2 regions of the Lactobacillus sp. W8093 genome follow, and region 2 is predicted to be linked to the other one. Evidence: riboswitches for the same ligand, from Rfam matches in the RefSeq annotation. Region 2 holds a riboswitch; the other holds the start of a gene.
The links. Region 2 has a riboswitch for lysine ahead of H3T47_RS00990 (ABC transporter substrate-binding protein/permease). Riboswitches for the same ligand answer to the same signal wherever they lie in the genome.
Positions count from the first base shown of each region.

Region 1: it holds a riboswitch for lysine, as region 2 does, so the genes downstream of both, lysA (diaminopimelate decarboxylase) here and H3T47_RS00990 (ABC transporter substrate-binding protein/permease) in region 2, are expected to answer to the same signal.

Region 1 is NZ_JACFRL010000002.1:62,530-70,576, forward strand. It holds gene dapB (4-hydroxy-tetrahydrodipicolinate reductase) at 1-439, opposite strand, end outside; gene dapA (4-hydroxy-tetrahydrodipicolinate synthase) at 439-1,362, opposite strand; gene H3T47_RS01605 (N-acetyldiaminopimelate deacetylase) at 1,381-2,520, opposite strand; gene dapD (2,3,4,5-tetrahydropyridine-2,6-dicarboxylate N-acetyltransferase) at 2,525-3,235, opposite strand; gene lysA (diaminopimelate decarboxylase) at 3,244-4,557, opposite strand; lysine riboswitch at 4,644-4,822, opposite strand; gene H3T47_RS01620 (aspartate kinase) at 5,104-6,456, shown strand; gene dapF (diaminopimelate epimerase) at 6,477-7,463, shown strand; gene H3T47_RS01630 (alpha/beta hydrolase) at 7,613-8,047, shown strand, end outside.
Region 2 is NZ_JACFRL010000001.1:204,021-212,067, forward strand. It holds gene asnA (aspartate--ammonia ligase) at 1-364, shown strand, start outside; gene H3T47_RS00975 (NAD-dependent protein deacylase) at 485-1,189, shown strand; gene H3T47_RS00980 (DUF488 domain-containing protein) at 1,296-1,655, opposite strand; gene H3T47_RS00985 (DNA-3-methyladenine glycosylase) at 1,699-2,331, shown strand; lysine riboswitch at 2,460-2,636, shown strand; gene H3T47_RS00990 (ABC transporter substrate-binding protein/permease) at 2,745-4,370, shown strand; gene H3T47_RS00995 (amino acid ABC transporter ATP-binding protein) at 4,370-5,119, shown strand; gene H3T47_RS01000 (alpha/beta fold hydrolase) at 5,174-6,091, opposite strand; gene H3T47_RS01005 (hypothetical protein) at 6,293-6,664, opposite strand; gene H3T47_RS01010 (hypothetical protein) at 7,009-7,320, shown strand; gene H3T47_RS01015 (replication-associated recombination protein A) at 7,469-8,047, opposite strand, start outside.

The DNA.
Region 1 (8,047 bases), on a different contig from region 2:
CATGATGCATTTCAATGACTTCAGCATCAGGAAAGTAACGGGCTGCTTCTTGCGCAAATTTCATTAATAACACGGCCGACAAGCCAAAATTAGGAGCAATAATACCGCCTAACTTTTCTTTTTGTGCAATTGCTTGTAATTTTTCAGTTTGTTCAGTAGTTAAACCACTAGTGCCAATAATAGGACGTATATGGTGCTTGAGTGCAAATTCGGTATTTTTATAAACAGCTTGTGGAGTAGTAAAATCAATCCAAACATCAGCTGCAACATCAACCATTGCTAAATTATCAAATCGCTTAACGTCAGGCTTGAAATCCGAACTGCTAGAGGCTGTGGGTGCTAAAACTGCTACCAGTTGACAATCCGGTAATTTTTCAACTAATTGAACTGCTTGTCTGCCCATAGATCCTGTGGCACCAGCTATTAAAATTTTTTTCATTAATCTACTCCTAATTCTAGTGGCAGTTCATGCAATAAAGCCGCTTCATCTAAACCTAAATGAATAGCTAATTGCCGTTTTTCTGTCTCATTTAAATCTACAATCGGTAACCGGCAGCCACCAGCAGGTAAACCCTGAGCGTTTAAAACTGCCTTAACCGGTGAAGGTGAGGGGTACATAAATAATGCTTGCATTTTCGGCATTAGTTGTCTTTGCAATTTACCCGCTGCAGCAATTTTGCCCTGATCTAAGTCATCATACATTTCTCGCATAGCTTTGCCATAAATATGAGAAGCTACCGAAATTACTCCTTTTGCTCCCAAGACTTTAGCCGTTAAAGATTGTAAGTCTTCGCCTGTATATACCAAAAAGTCATTGGCTGCATGTTCAACAATATATTCCAAGTCTTCTAAATCTGAGCACTGCTTAACACCAGCAATTTTTGGATTACGCGATAAATCAACCAGAGTTTCCTTGCTAATCTTAATTCCTGTTCGTCCCGGAATATTATAAATAATGATTGGTACAGGTGAATTTTCAGCTACTTTTTGAAAATGAGCTGTAATTCCTCTTTGATTCGGCTTGTTATAGTATGGCGCAACTACTAATGCCATATCAATACCGGGAATTTGTCCTACTTCTTCCGTAAACGCAACAGTTTGGGCAGTATTATTGCTGCCTGTTCCGGCTATCACAGGTACACGGTGATCAACTATTTGAGCGAATTTAGTGTACAACGCAATTTTTTCATCATGGGTCATGGTTGCTGTTTCACCAGTCGTACCGCCAATAACGAAACCATTGCTACCTGTATTGAGTAAATGCTCGGTTAATCGTTTCAGACCAGGATAGTCAACTTCTCCCTCCTTATTAAAAGGGGTAATTATCGCGGTCATTAAATCTGCCTTATCAAAATTAGTCATGTTTTTTCTCCTTTTGAGCTACATGTGACTCAGTAAAAAACCCACCATTGCTTTAATTCCTATTACTATTGCTTCTTCGTGCGGATTAAATGTTGCAGAATGAAGTTGGGAATTATCATTTACGCCCAGCCAAAACATGGTACCGGGAATTTGTGCCAGCAAATAGCCAAAGTCCTCTCCTGTCATAGCCGGCTGCATCTCTTGGTAATTAATTTGAGTATTTTCCTTCATATAATTAATGAACTCACTTGTAATTTGAGGATTATTTTCAACTGGCCAATAGCCGCCTTGATTAAGCTGCAAATCAACCTTAGCATTATAGCTTTGTGCTATTCCTTGAGTTACCTCCCGCAGACGCTGATCGATTCTTTCGATCATTTTTTGAGTTAGCCCGCGAATAGTTCCTTCTAAATGAGCATGACCGGCAATTGCATTTCTAACTGTTCCAGCCCTAACTTTTCCTATTGTAATAACACCACTTGCAATTGGATCAATACTGCGAGATATAATTGTTTGAATTTGTTCTATTAAAGCAGCAGCGGCCACTACCATATCATTAGCTTGCTGTGGATATGCGGCGTGACCATCTTTACCATATAAGTCAATATTGATTTCAGTTGTGCCCGCAAATAATGTTCCTAAACGGCAGCCAATTGTGCCGGTGGGTAAGTCGGGAGTAACATGCAAGGCAAAGAATTCATCTGGATGCCATTTACCAGTAAAAACCCCAGCTTCATAAGCTTTTTTACCACCACTTTCACTTTCTTCAGCTGGCTGGAAAAAGAAAAGTAAATTATCCTGCGGTTGCTGGTCACAAAAATAAGCTAAAATTCCAAGCGCTACTGTCATGTGGATGTCATGACCACAGGCATGCATTTGACCATGATTGTGGGAAGCAAACGACAAGCCAGTATTTTCTTGAACTGGCAGACCATCTATATCTGCTCGATAACCAATTGTTTTTTGTGGTTTACTTCCCCGAACCAGAACTAATATAGCTGTAGGTAGTTCAGGGCATGTACGTATTTCAATATTTTTCTGGTTAAAATTACCAATGACTTGCAAGAGATATTTTTGTGTTTGATATTCATGCAACGCTAATTCCGGTATTTGATGCAAGTCACGGCGAATTTTAATAAGTTGCGCAGAAGTTAACATTAATTCACAGCTTTCTTAGTCCCTGTTCAATTCCTGTCTTAGAGGCAGTTTTTTGATCACGCATTTTAATAATTTTTGCTGGTACTCCGGCAACGACGCTGTTTGCAGGTACATCTTTTGTTACTACCGCCCCGGCCGCTACTACCGCATGGTCACCAACTTGGACTCCTTCTAAAACTACTGCATTAGCACCTATCAAAACATTTTTGCCTATTTTTACAGGTTGTGCTGAGGCTGGTTCCACGACTCCGGCAATTACCGCTCCTGCTCCTATGTGGCTGTTCGCACCAACGATTGCTCGGCCGCCCAAAACAGCATTCATATCAATCATGGCATTTTCGCCAATTTCTGCTCCAATATTAATGACGGCCCCCATCATAATTACCGCATTTTTGCCTATTTCAACATTTTCACGAATAAGGGCACCCGGTTCAATTCTGGCAGAGATGTTCTTCATGTCTAGCAGGGGAATAGCAGAATTCCGACTGACATTTTCCACTTGATAATATGTTATCTTCTCGGCGTTTTTTTCTAAAAAAGGACCCAAGTCTTGCCAATCTCCAAAAACGACCCCGGTATGAGTTTCACTAAAAATCTTGCAATTTTCAGGCCACTTTAACTTAGACATCTCAGCCTTGATATATACTTTCACAGGTGTTTTTTTGGTTGAATTAGCAATGAAATCAATAATTTCTGTTGCCGACATTTTTTTCATATTTTTAATTATCCTTTCGGTTGATAAAAGCGATCATGATTAATTAAATCCGCATAAGTTTCACGTGTAACTACTACCTGTGCTTGACCATTTTCTGCAAATACGACTGCTGGCCTTGGAACACGATTGTAATTCGATGCCATGCTATAACCATAAGCGCCAGTAGCCAGAACTGCTATTACATCGCCCGGTTTACTTTTAGGGATTTTCAGTTTGTTAATAATAATATCGCCTGATTCACAATAACGTCCCGCCAGTCTAACCGTTTCTACTGGTTCTGCATGTGGCTTTTCTGCTAGTACTGCCTCATATTGTGCTTGATAAAGTGCCGGTCTGATATTATCACCCATGCCCCCATCAACTGCTACATAAGGAAGCAGTCCCGGTACTTCTTTGCGAGCACCGATTGTATATAAGCTATAACCGGCTTCACCGACAATCGAACGTCCCGGTTCAATCCAGATAGCCGGAATTTTTAAGTGGCTTATTTGCACACACTTTTTAACTGTCTGCACTATTTGACTGATGAAGGTTTGAGCAGTTAAAGTATCATCCTGTTCGGTATATCTAATACCAAAACCGCCCCCTAAGTTTAAAACACGCGGCTGGTAATCATATTTTTGCTCCCAGTCCTTGACTAATTGCATAAGTCTTTCAACTTCCAGCTTAAACCCGTCTGTCTCTAGAATCTGTGAGCCAATATGTGCGTGCAGACCAATTAGTTCCATTTGCGCGTTAGCTTTAACCTGTAAAAAGGCCTGCTCGGCTTGACCCGAACGAATATCAAAACCAAATTTACTATCTTCTTGACCAGTTTGATCATATTCGTGAGTATGTGCAGAAACTCCTGGTGTTAGCCGCAACATTACCTGCATCTGACTATTTGTTTCTTGCAAAATCTGGCCTAACAACTTAATTTCAGTAAAATTATCTAAAATAATGACGCCAACATGATTTTTCACAGCCATTAATAACTCAGCTGCAGTTTTATTATTACCGTGAAAGCTAATTTTTGCTGCAGGAAAACCTGCTTGCAGCGCGGTATATAATTCACCCCCAGAAACAACATCCACATGTCCGCCCAGCTCATTAATTACCTGGTAAATTGCTATCGTAGCAAATGCTTTACTGGCATAACTAATCGCATAATTCACATTTTCTTTTGCAAAAGCGTTTTGGAAAGCCCGAAATTGCTGTTTGATTTTTTGTACGTCATAAACAACTAATGGAGAACCAAACTCTTTTGCTAATTTTAGTGCATCAACCCCACCAATTACCAAGTGACCTTGAGCATTAGTTTGATAATAATCATTAGCAGCCATTTAAGTCTCTCCCTTTTTCTTAAAATAAAAAGGGCTCTTTTGTCGTGCCTAACAAAAGAGTCCTTCAAGTTATTATCTGGTATCAATTTTGTCGATAGCGCTCCGCGAATATAAAATTGCGACAGTCCGTAACCTGTTAGATTACGTCCCAGCTAATTAATTACCGCAATAATTAATGCTTCGGCAACCGCCCCTTTCACTAGTTTCTCAGCCTTTGCAGAAACTCCACCAGCTACTTTTGTTGGTTGCAACCTCTTCGATTTATTAAAATATTATTATTAATTAAAATCATTGTCAACCATTTTCAGTCAGAATTATTTTTTGTTTTTAAAATAAAGACAATGATTTTAAAAAAATGTCATTTTAACTACAAGCCAAAAAACTTCTAGTAGCAATGTTTTTTGGCTTTTTACAGCTTAAAAACAGTTAATCAAAATGGCTCATTTTCAAAAGTTCTCTTTTTATTTTTGATTGAAGATTAAAATTTTAATGATAAAATGCAATACTAATTACTTAAAATTAAATTTAATTGTGAAAGGTATTAACATGAAAGTCGTTAAATTTGGTGGTAGTTCCCTTGCAGACGGGGAGCAATTTGAAAAAGTAGTAAATATTATTAAAGCTGATCAGACTCGTAAAGTAATTGTAGCTTCTGCTCCAGGAAAAAGATTTTCAAATGACATTAAAGTAACAGATTTATTAATTGAGTTTGCACATAAAACAATTAATAAAGAGGATTGCAGTTCAACTGTAAAAACAATTTGGTCTAGGTATCATGATATTGCTGCTTACTTTCAAATATCTGAACAATTATTACAACCTTTACTGCAAGAACTAATTGCTTTGCCAAAAGCTGATTACCCTAATCAAGACTATTTAATGGCTGGCTTTAAAGCTCACGGTGAAAAACTTAACGCACAACTTTTGACTTTAGTTTTGCAAAATTATCATTTACCAGCTTACTTTCTTGACCCCCAAGAAGCGGGCTTTATGGTTACTGACAACGCTAATGACACCCAAGTGATGCCAGAAACTTACAAAAATTTAGAAAAGTGGTCTAACAAAGATAACGTGTTGGTTGTTCCCGGCTTTTACGGTATTACCAAAGACGGCTTAATTGCTACTTTTTCCCGTGGCGGATCAGATATCACTGGCGCAATTTGGGCACGGGGGATTAAAGCAGATTTATATGAGAACTTTACCGACGTCGACGCTATATATGCCGCTGATCCCAGAATTATTACTCACCCCTACGCAATTAAAGTTATGACATATCGCGAATTGCGGGAGCTGTCATACGCTGGCTTTTCGGTTTTCCATGATGAAGCGATCATTCCTGCAATTGAAGGTCAAGTACCCATAAATGTCAAAAATACTAACCACCCTGATTTACCAGGAACAATGATTGTTCCCGAGCATGATTTTCATCCCCAAAGCATAATTACTGGGGTCGCAAGTTCTAGTCATTTTGCTGCATTATATTTACATAAATATTTACTAAATAAAGAGGTTGGATTTACACTTAAATTATTACAAATTTTCTATAAATTTAATATTTCATACGAACACATGCCATCAGGAATTGATGATCTGACTGTTATTTTTGACAAAAGACAATTTAATGAGCAAATCCGCCAGCAAATGTGTTTTGAAATTCAACAAGCATTGCAACCTGACCAACTAGAATGGTTTGATGATTATGCCATCATCATGGTAGTAGGAGAAGGAATGCGCAACAAGATTGGCGTAATGAAGAATATTACAATGCCGTTGGCGCAGAAACACGTCGCAATCCACATGATTAATCAGGGTGCCTCACGTATTTCTATCATGCTGGGCACTAAAAGAGCTGACGCAGCAGCGGCAGTTAAAGAAATTTATCAGCAATTTTTTAAGTAAATATTTAAAGGAGAAACTTTATGGTACAACTACAAAAAGTTCATGGCTCGCAAAACCAATTTTTTCTGCTTGATCAAACCCAATTAAAAGCACCATTAACTAAAGAAGAACTAGTCAACTTGGCACAGCAAATAACCAGACGCGACACAGGTTTATTAAATGGCGCGGACGGTTTGCTTGTAGTCAGCAAGTCACACCATCCTCAAGTTTTAGGTAAAATGCAGGTCATCAATGCTGACGGCTCTTTTGCTTCAATGTGCGGTAACGGCCTAAGGACAGTCGGCCGCTATTTAGCACAAAAATATCATAAAGAAGCATTTAAAGTTGAGACTATGCAGAGTGATTTGCGTGTCAGCTGCAAGCCGGATTGGGCTCAAGACGTTAAGGCAGTCAGTGTTGAAATCAGCCCTGTCAGTTTTCAGGCAATTGATCTCCCGTTTACCAATTTAGGCGCTACTGAGTTAATTAATCAAAAGGTTCCCGAATTTGCACCTAATTTAAAATTTTCAGCAGTTGCTGTTCCCAACCCACATTTGATTAGTCTAGTGCCAAATAACATTTTACAAAGCAACTTATTGGAAAAACTGGGAACAAGGTTAAATCAGAAAAACCCTTATTTTCCAGATGGCGTAAACGTTAGTTTTGCTCAAGTTTTGAATGCACATCATCTATTTGTGCGCACTTTCGAACGGGGTGTGGGTTTTACCAATGCTTGTGGCACTGGCATGTCAGCCGCAAGTCTGGTTTACGCATTAACTTATCCGCAGGAACACCTTTTTGGGCAGTTACTAACTATCTCCAATCCCGGAGGATTTGTTCAAACTAAAGTGCATCGGACTGCAGATAGCTATTGGATAGAATTAATAGGTAATGCTACAGTTACGCACTATATTGATGTTACAGAAGGTGAATTACACGAAAAACAGCTGGACTTTAGTAACTTTAAGATTACATCAACTACAGAAAATGAAGCTTACCAGAAATTTATGGCAACACATAATAAGTAAAGGGTAATTTTGGTAGTAAAGTATTGTACTAAAATAAAAATTTGAGCTGCTTAATAGCCATTTTGAAGTGACTTTATAGCCTTTCTTTTTCATAATAGTGAAGTAAAATATATTTGTTAAAGCGATTTCACAAAAAGGAGTGCTGTAAAATGGCAGAACCAGATTATTTAAAATTAGTGCAGGAAATGCGAAAAGAATTTAAAAAAGGTGATGATCAGCGCGACGCTGATTTGCCAACACAAATACCTGAAGTAGAAAGATTTGATAATGTGCCTTACGGTCAAGATCAACAATATCAGATTCTTGATGTGTATTTACCCCAAAAAAGAACTGATGCTAAACTGCCGGTTATTATCAATATCCATGGTGGTGGCTGGGTATATGGCACTAAGGAAACTTACCAGTTTTATTGCTTAGCTCTAGCTAAAGCAGGCTTTGCAGTCGTCAACGCCAATTATCGTTTGGCACCTGCCGTTGTTTATCCGGGCGAATTAGATGATGTTAACCGTGTATTTCATTGGGTAGCCAAAAAAGAAAATGCGGCTAAATATCAGTTTGACTTAAACAATGTCTTTATAGTTGGT
Region 2 (8,047 bases):
GAAAAGCGGCAAACCTCATGATGGTCGAGCACCAGATTATGATGACTGGCAACTAAACGGCGATCTGATTTTCTGGTATGAACCTTTAAAGCAAAAAATCGAGATTTCTTCAATGGGTATTCGCGTTAGTCCTGAAAGTTTGCACGCACAATTAAAAAAGGCTGATTGCCTTGAACGCGAAAAGCTGGAATTTCACCGGATGCTGCTTGACGGGGAATTGCCTTATACCATTGGTGGTGGTATTGGACAATCACGGTTATGTATGCTTTTGCTGGGCAAAGCTCACATTGGAGAAGTTCAAGCCAGCGTTTGGCCGCATGACATGATTACCAAGTGCCAAGAGCACGGTATCCAAATTCTTTAATAAACAAAAACCATGCTGTCAATAACTGATGGTATGGTTTTATTGCAATAACCCTATATGTTAGACAAAATCTTGTAGTAAACTAGCAGTAGCAGAACTAGTTTTAAGAAAGGCAAAATTATGATTGATTCTAACAAGATAACTGAGTTAAAAAATGATATTGATCAGGCGCGCCACGTTACTTTTTTGACCGGTGCGGGAGTATCGACCCATTCAGGTATTCCCGATTACCGCTCTAAAAACGGCATTTATGACGGCGTCTCTGAAAGTCCAGAAACAATATTGAGCGAAGAAACTCTTTATCAGCGCCCTGACTTTTTCTACAAGTTCGTCATGGATAATATGTACTTCCCTGACGCCAAGCCAAACGAAATCCACGAAAAAATTGCTGCTATCTGCAACGAAAAAGGCGATTTAATCACCCAAAATGTTGACGGCTTAGATACCAAAGCGGGTAATAAACACGTGACTGAATTTCACGGCTGTCTCTATAATATCTACTGCACTAAATGTCACAAAGCTGTTGACTACGCTGAATATGCTAAGTCCTACCGTCATGAAAATTGCGGCGGTATTATCAGACCAGGAATTGTTTTATACGGTGAAGCAATTAACGGCGACAGTTTAGCCAAATCTGTCAACGCAATGCAAAATTCTGATCTCGTAATTATTTCAGGCACCAGTTTTGTTGTGTATCCATTTGCCCAATTATTATCATATAGACAAGCCGGCGCCAAAGTTTGGGCAATTAATAAAACAGCTATTCCGGCAGAAGGAATTTCTGCTATTATTGCGGATGCACTAGATGTTTTTAAACAGCTTTAATTTAATTTTTTAAAAAAGCCTTTAAGCTATTTGAATTGCTTGTTTTCAGCATCCTAATTTTAACCATTGCTTTTCACTTTTTGCGTACTAAAAGAAAAGTCAAAAACTATAGTCTTTGTTCAACATATTCTTTGAGCACAACTGCCTGGTTGTGTTCTTTGTTTTTAGCACCATAAAGAAAAAGGACATCTTGTTCGGCAAGCTTGGCTTTAACCTGATCAACAAAAGCTGTGGTCGCTGGATTATGCTCCAATTCAGCAATGTACTTTTGCCTAAACTCAGGATATTTAGTATCATCGTGATTGAACCACTTACGTAATTTAGTGCTGGGACCAATTTCTTTGACCCACTCATCCAAATTAGCATCTTTTTTGCTTTTGCCTCGTGGCCACAGACGGTCAACTAAAATGCGGTAGCCAGCAGGCTGCTCATGTTCGTAAATGCGCACTACTTTTATTTTTGTCATGATAATATCTCCTTTTAGTTTAAGTTTACTACACGGAAGAAAAATGAATTATTCAACTTATTTTACTAATAAACCAACTGCTGCTATTACTAAAGACTTAATCGGCAGACCATTAACATATAATGATGGTCAGAATATAATGGGTGGCTATATTGTGGAGGCTGAAGCATATTTAGGGGTCAAAGACAAGGCAGCACATTCTTACGGCGGTCATCGCAGCCCAGCTAATGAAGGTCTTTATCGCAAAGGCGGAACCATTTATATTTACGCTCAAAGACAGTACTTCTTTTTCGATGTCGCAACGCAAGAATATAATGAGCCGCAAGGAGTTTTAATCAGGGCTATCGAACCAGTCTGGGGTATAGAGCAGATGATTAAAAACCGAGCCGGCAAAAATGGTGTGCTTTTAACTAATGGTCCTGCTAAAATGATGCAGGCTTTTGGCATTCATGATAAAAAATGGAATTTACACTTCTTAACTGCTTCCCCTTTTAAAATTGACTTGGATAACAGTCACAAAAAACTGGCTAAGGAAATTAAAACCAGTGCCAGAATTGGTGTTAGTCAATCTGAATTAGAATGGGCTAACAAAAAATTACGTTATTATGTTGCCGGTAATCCCTATGTTTCTAGAATGAAAAAGAGCGCTTATCAGACAGATAACGGCTGGCGGTAAGAGCAGCTTGCAGAAGTCTTTTAAAATAGTAAAAGAAAATAAATGAGATAATTATAAAATATTTTTTAAATAAAATTATTGACAAGTCACTCTTAATAGCCTATTATTTTTCTAAGTTAAATAATTTCCAATGCAATAGAGGTCGCGGTTGTTACGAAACTAATCTGAGTGAGCGAACACTTTGAAGGTTAGCGTAAGAATTACCGCCGAAACAAGAATGTTGTTCGTTTCAATCTTCTTGTTGGGCTGCAAGAGAATATTTTGCAGACTGTCCCGGTTAGTCCCCGGGGAGCGCTATATGATTTGTTCTAATAATAGATTATAACCTCGTTGTTTTGTGTAACAGCGAGTTTTTTATTTACGCTTTTATTGTGTTGGCTTTATTTGAAACATATTTTGTGGAGGTTTTCAAAATGAAGTCAAGATTTAAGTGGTTGGCTACCTTGGTTGCCTTATTCACTTGTTTAGGCATTGGGGCTAATTTTAGCCTGAATGAAGTTAGTGCCAAAAAGGACGGCGGTACGCTCAAAGTCGCCATGGAAGCTAATTATCAGCCGTACAATTGGACACAGACTAATAATGCCAACGGTGCTGTGCCAATTGAGGGCTCAAAAGAATACGCCAATGGTTATGATGTCAAGATTGCTAAAATCCTTGGGCAAAAATTACACAGAAAAGTCGAAGTTGTTAAGACTGAATGGGACGGTTTACTTCCTGCTTTAACCAGTGGTAAAGCCGATTTAATTATTGCCGGCATGAGCCCAACAGCTGAACGTGAAAAAGCCATTAATTTCTCTCAGCCATATAGAAACAGTACTTTTGTGGTAATTACCAAACTTAACAGCAGATACGCCAACGCTAAAAAGCTGACTGACTTTAAGGGTGCAAAATTAACAGCGCAACAAGGTACTTTCCACTATGATTTAATCAAGCAGTTAAAAGGTGCTAAGAGACAACCGGCTATGCGCGATTTTGCGGCAATGCGGCAAAGTTTAATCTCCGGCACCATTGATGGCTATGTTGCCGAAGACACTGAATCAACTTCCTTTAAGATGGTTGATCCTGACATTAAGTCAATTCCTGTCAGCAAAATGGCTGGTTTTCATGCTACTAAGGAAGAATCTGTTACCTCAATCGGAATTGCCAAGCCTAACAAGGCTCTACTAAAGAGTGTCAACCAAATTTTAGCTACTATTCCTCAAGCAAAAAGGGTTAGGTTAATGACTGAAGCTGTGAAGCAGCAGCCTAAAACTGATAGTGATAAAAAAGGTAAAAAGGCTAAGTCAGAACCTTGGTTAGTATCTATGTGGCGCCAATATGGCGGCATGATTTTAAACGGTATCGGTATGACCTTACTTTTGGCTTCAGTTGGTACTATTGCAGGTTTCTTTATCGGTTTGGCCGTTGGTATTGTGAGAACTATTCCTACACCAACTACCAGTGGTAAAAGATGGCTGCTCAAGTTTGTCAACTGGCTGCTTTCGGTTTATATTGAGATTTTCCGGGGTACGCCAATGATGGTGCAAGCAGCTGTGATTTACTATGGTATTGCCCAATTCTGGCACCTGAATATTGACAGAACGGTCGCCGCACTAATCATTGTTTCGATCAACACTGGAGCGTATTTAGCAGAAATCATCCGCGGCGGAATTATTTCTACACCCGAAGGTCAGTTTGAAGCAGCCAGTGCGTTAGGAATGACCCACAACCAGAGAATGTGGCATATTATTCTGCCACAAGCAATCAAGAATTGTCTTCCTTCAATTACTAATGAATTTATCGTTAATATCAAAGATACCTCAGTTTTGAGTATCATCTCCGTATCAGAGTTGTTCTTTGTTGGTTCAACTATTGCGAGTCAGACATTTAAGTTCTTCCCAACTTACCTGACAATTTCTGCTATCTACCTCATCTTGACCTTTACCATTACCAGAATATTCAACTTAATTGAAAAACACCTCCAAGGAAGTAAGAATTACAACTTAATGGCAAACCAAGTTCAAGTAGGCACACCAAAAGACATGGAGGCTAAGAACTAATGACTGAAACAAACGAAACTATTTTAAGTTTAAAGCACATCAAGAAAACATTTGGTGAACACCAAGTTTTAAAAGATATCTCTTTTGACATTAATAAAGGTGAAATTGCCACCATTATCGGTCCTTCAGGTGGCGGTAAATCAACTACTTTGCGCTGTATCAATCTGCTTGAAGAACCTACTGCCGGTGAAGTTGATTTTCATGGTGAAAATGTTTTGGCACCAAACTACAATCGTAATATTTATCGTGCTAAAGTCGGCATGGTTTTCCAACAATTTGACTTGTTTGAAAATAAGAATGTTTTAGCTAATTGTATGGTAGGTCAAGAGTTAGTATTAAAACGGTCAAAAGACGAGGCGCGTAAAATTGCGCTTGCTAATCTGAAAAAGGTAGGTATGGAGCAATACGTTAATGCTCGTCCCAGCCAACTTTCAGGTGGACAACAACAACGGGTTGCGATTGCCCGGGCAATCTGCATGGATCCTGAAATTTTGTTATTTGATGAGCCTACTAGTGCTTTGGATCCAGAAATGGTCGGTGAAGTTTTAAGCGTCATGAAGAATCTGGCTACTACTGGTTTAACGATGATTATCGTAACCCACGAAATGGCGTTTGCGAAGGAGATTTCCGACCAAATGTTTTTCATTAGCGATGGCGTAATTACTGAACAAGGCACGCCAGATCAATTATTCAATCACCCGCAAAATGAAAAAACCGTCAAGTTTTTGAGTAATTTTCAGAATAATTAATAAGGCCTAATTAAATATAAAAAAGCTGGCAAATCTACGTGATTTGCCAGTTTTTTAGTTTGCTTGTGGCTCTAAAAGTCCAATAATTTCCTGATTAAATTTAGTTGGCTCCTCCCACTGCGGGAAATGACCGGAATGGTCAAACCAAATTATATTGCACGGACTAGTAATTTTAGCAGCATATTCTGCAGTCAATTGCGAGGACACATGGTGGTCATGCCTGCCCTCACAGAAGGTGATGGGAACGGCAAAATGCAGGATATTTTCAAAATTAACGTCCATCAGTTCTTCCCAAAAATATTGAATTGATTGCTTCGATCCCTGCAAGCGATGAATTAAGTCTTTAAAAGAATAATCTTTAGCAGATATAAAAGGACCAATTAATTTGCGGTAGTTTTTAGCGCCGTAGATTGAGCCGCCATAAGCCACAATCATTTTAGTTAATTTGAGACTGGCTTTAGTTGGTTCATGGACAAAATCAAGTTGGTCAAGTTTGGCAGTGTTTTTCATTTTTGTTCGTAAAAAAGCTTTTTGTAAAGCAATATTCTTTTTCATATTAACGACTTGACCAATTCCGATATATTCCGTAACCAGCTCTGGATACTTTTGAATAAAATAGAGTCCTAAAACTGTGCCCCAAGAATGACCCATAATAATCAATTTATCTTGTTTTAACCGTTTTAATAAATAAAGCACAAACTGATGAATATCTGCCAAGATGGTATTAATGGACAAGTTTTCTTCAGGTGAAAATTTGTAATACGATAGTCCGCTGCCCCTTTGTTCCAGATTGACAAAGATAAAATGATCTTCTAGTTCGCTATTAAATTTTTTAGTCAGGGGGATGCAGGCATCACCCGGTCCACCATGCAAATATAAAATGATTGGTTTCCGGCCTTGCTTTGAACTAATTGAAAAATAAAGTTTAGTGCCGTTAATTTCTACGTTTTCTATTACTGATGTACTACTCATTTTTTGCCTATATTCATATAATCTCTTGTTATTATGCATACACTGCTACTTTATTTAAGTATATTATTAATGCAGCTAACTTGTAAATTGCAAATTATGTTTACAAGACTAACGCAATTTTTATCAAAAAGTCTGACGAACTTTACGCTAGAAAAAAGTACCAAGCAGTATAGTTGCCTGGTACTCAAATCTTGTTAAATTTTACTCATTTTTACCTTCAGCTTGGTAAAATTTAGCCCGATTAATTAAATAGTCAAATAAAAGCACACAGATTAGATTTAAGACAATAATTAAGAGTATCAATAATGGGTGATCTTCTTGCTCATCTGTCATATTCAATAAATATAAAGTTTCAAAACTAATAGGTGCACCTTGTAATGCCATAAAATAAAATAAATCATTTTCGACTTGCTTAGTAAATGTTTCTTCTTTTACTTCAAAGCAAGCTGTAGCAATTATTGTTATGACGAACGCACTAATTGACCATATTAAGTTAAAATTCGGCTTATTGGAGAAAAAAAGCGTTATTCCAAATGGACACAACAATAGTAAAGCAGCTCTTGCTAATTTCATTTTCATCTTATTTCCCACAGCCTTTCTTTTTTGATTTATTTTAATTATTTTATTATTTATAATTATAAATGAAATGTGGTATTAATCAAAGGCTCTATTAGTCACTGCAGTTGTTCCGTCAGAAAAATCAGCTATTACATCTGTTTTAGATTGGTCAAAAATCAGCTTAATTTATCTCTAATTAAAAATTTTACAATTTAATATTTATGTACTAACCTATAAGTAATTATTATCATTGATATAAATAAAAGTTTAAATTATAACTGTTTCTTGTATCTGTGAAAAATTTAATATTGCTTTGTGCATAATAAATCTTGGCAATATCATGATTGGAGCTATTAATAATGACCAAAAAACAGACTAAGATGAAAGAACAACTGTTATCAGATCATCTATATAAAGTTGTATGGCTTATTGCATTAGGCGAATTCTTGTTGGTTTTAATCCTACCGTTTTTCAAATCTCTTGGTTTAAGCGTTGGCGCTTTGGGTCTCCTACTATCAGCTTTGTCAGATGTATTGACAACATTTTTTCAACACAAACATATTACCTTTATTATAAGTTTGGTTTTGGGTTGGCTATTAGCTCTAATAATTAGTGTTATTCTGTTTTTTTACATTATGTGGGCTTCAGGCAACATGGTTTTCGTCAAATAATGAATTTAAATAAATATTGCCACAGAAAAGAAAGAGCACAAAAACAGGCAAACCACTTAAATTGTGGTTTGCCCGCTTTTTAGTTGATGCTCAAATAGCAGTGTCCCGGAAATTAAAACCAATGAGGCTAGACTTTAAAAGCTGCGCGCTAATCATCGTATTCTTTGTGCCATTCTTTAATCTGCTCCAGCCTCTTTTTAAAGCGGTCTTCATGACCCTGCGAGGTTGGCAAATAATATTCGTGTCCTTCTAAACTCGGTGGCATAGTTTTCATTGTCGTTAACTTGTCTTTAGCATAATGCGCGAGCTGGTAACCTTTACCATAGCCCAAATCTTTCATTAACTTAGTCGGAGCATTGCGAATCTGCAAAGGTACTGGTTCATCAATCGTCTTCTTAACATCTTCTTCAGCAGCTAGTCTAGCCTTATAAACCGCGTTTGATTTCGGCGCAAGCGATAAATAAATCACTGCTTCCGTCAAATGCACATCACATTCCGGCATCCCTATAAATTGACAAGCCTGAAAGACGTTGACCGCTACATTCAGCGCATTAGTATCTGCCAAGCCAATATCTTCACTGGCAAAGCGCACTAGTCTGCGTGCTATATAAAGCGGATCTTCTCCCCCTTCAAGCATCCGCGACAGCCAATAAATTGCCGCGTCCACATCGCTGTTACGCATTGATTTATGCAAAGCGGAGATGATATTGTAGTGTTCTTCTCCGTC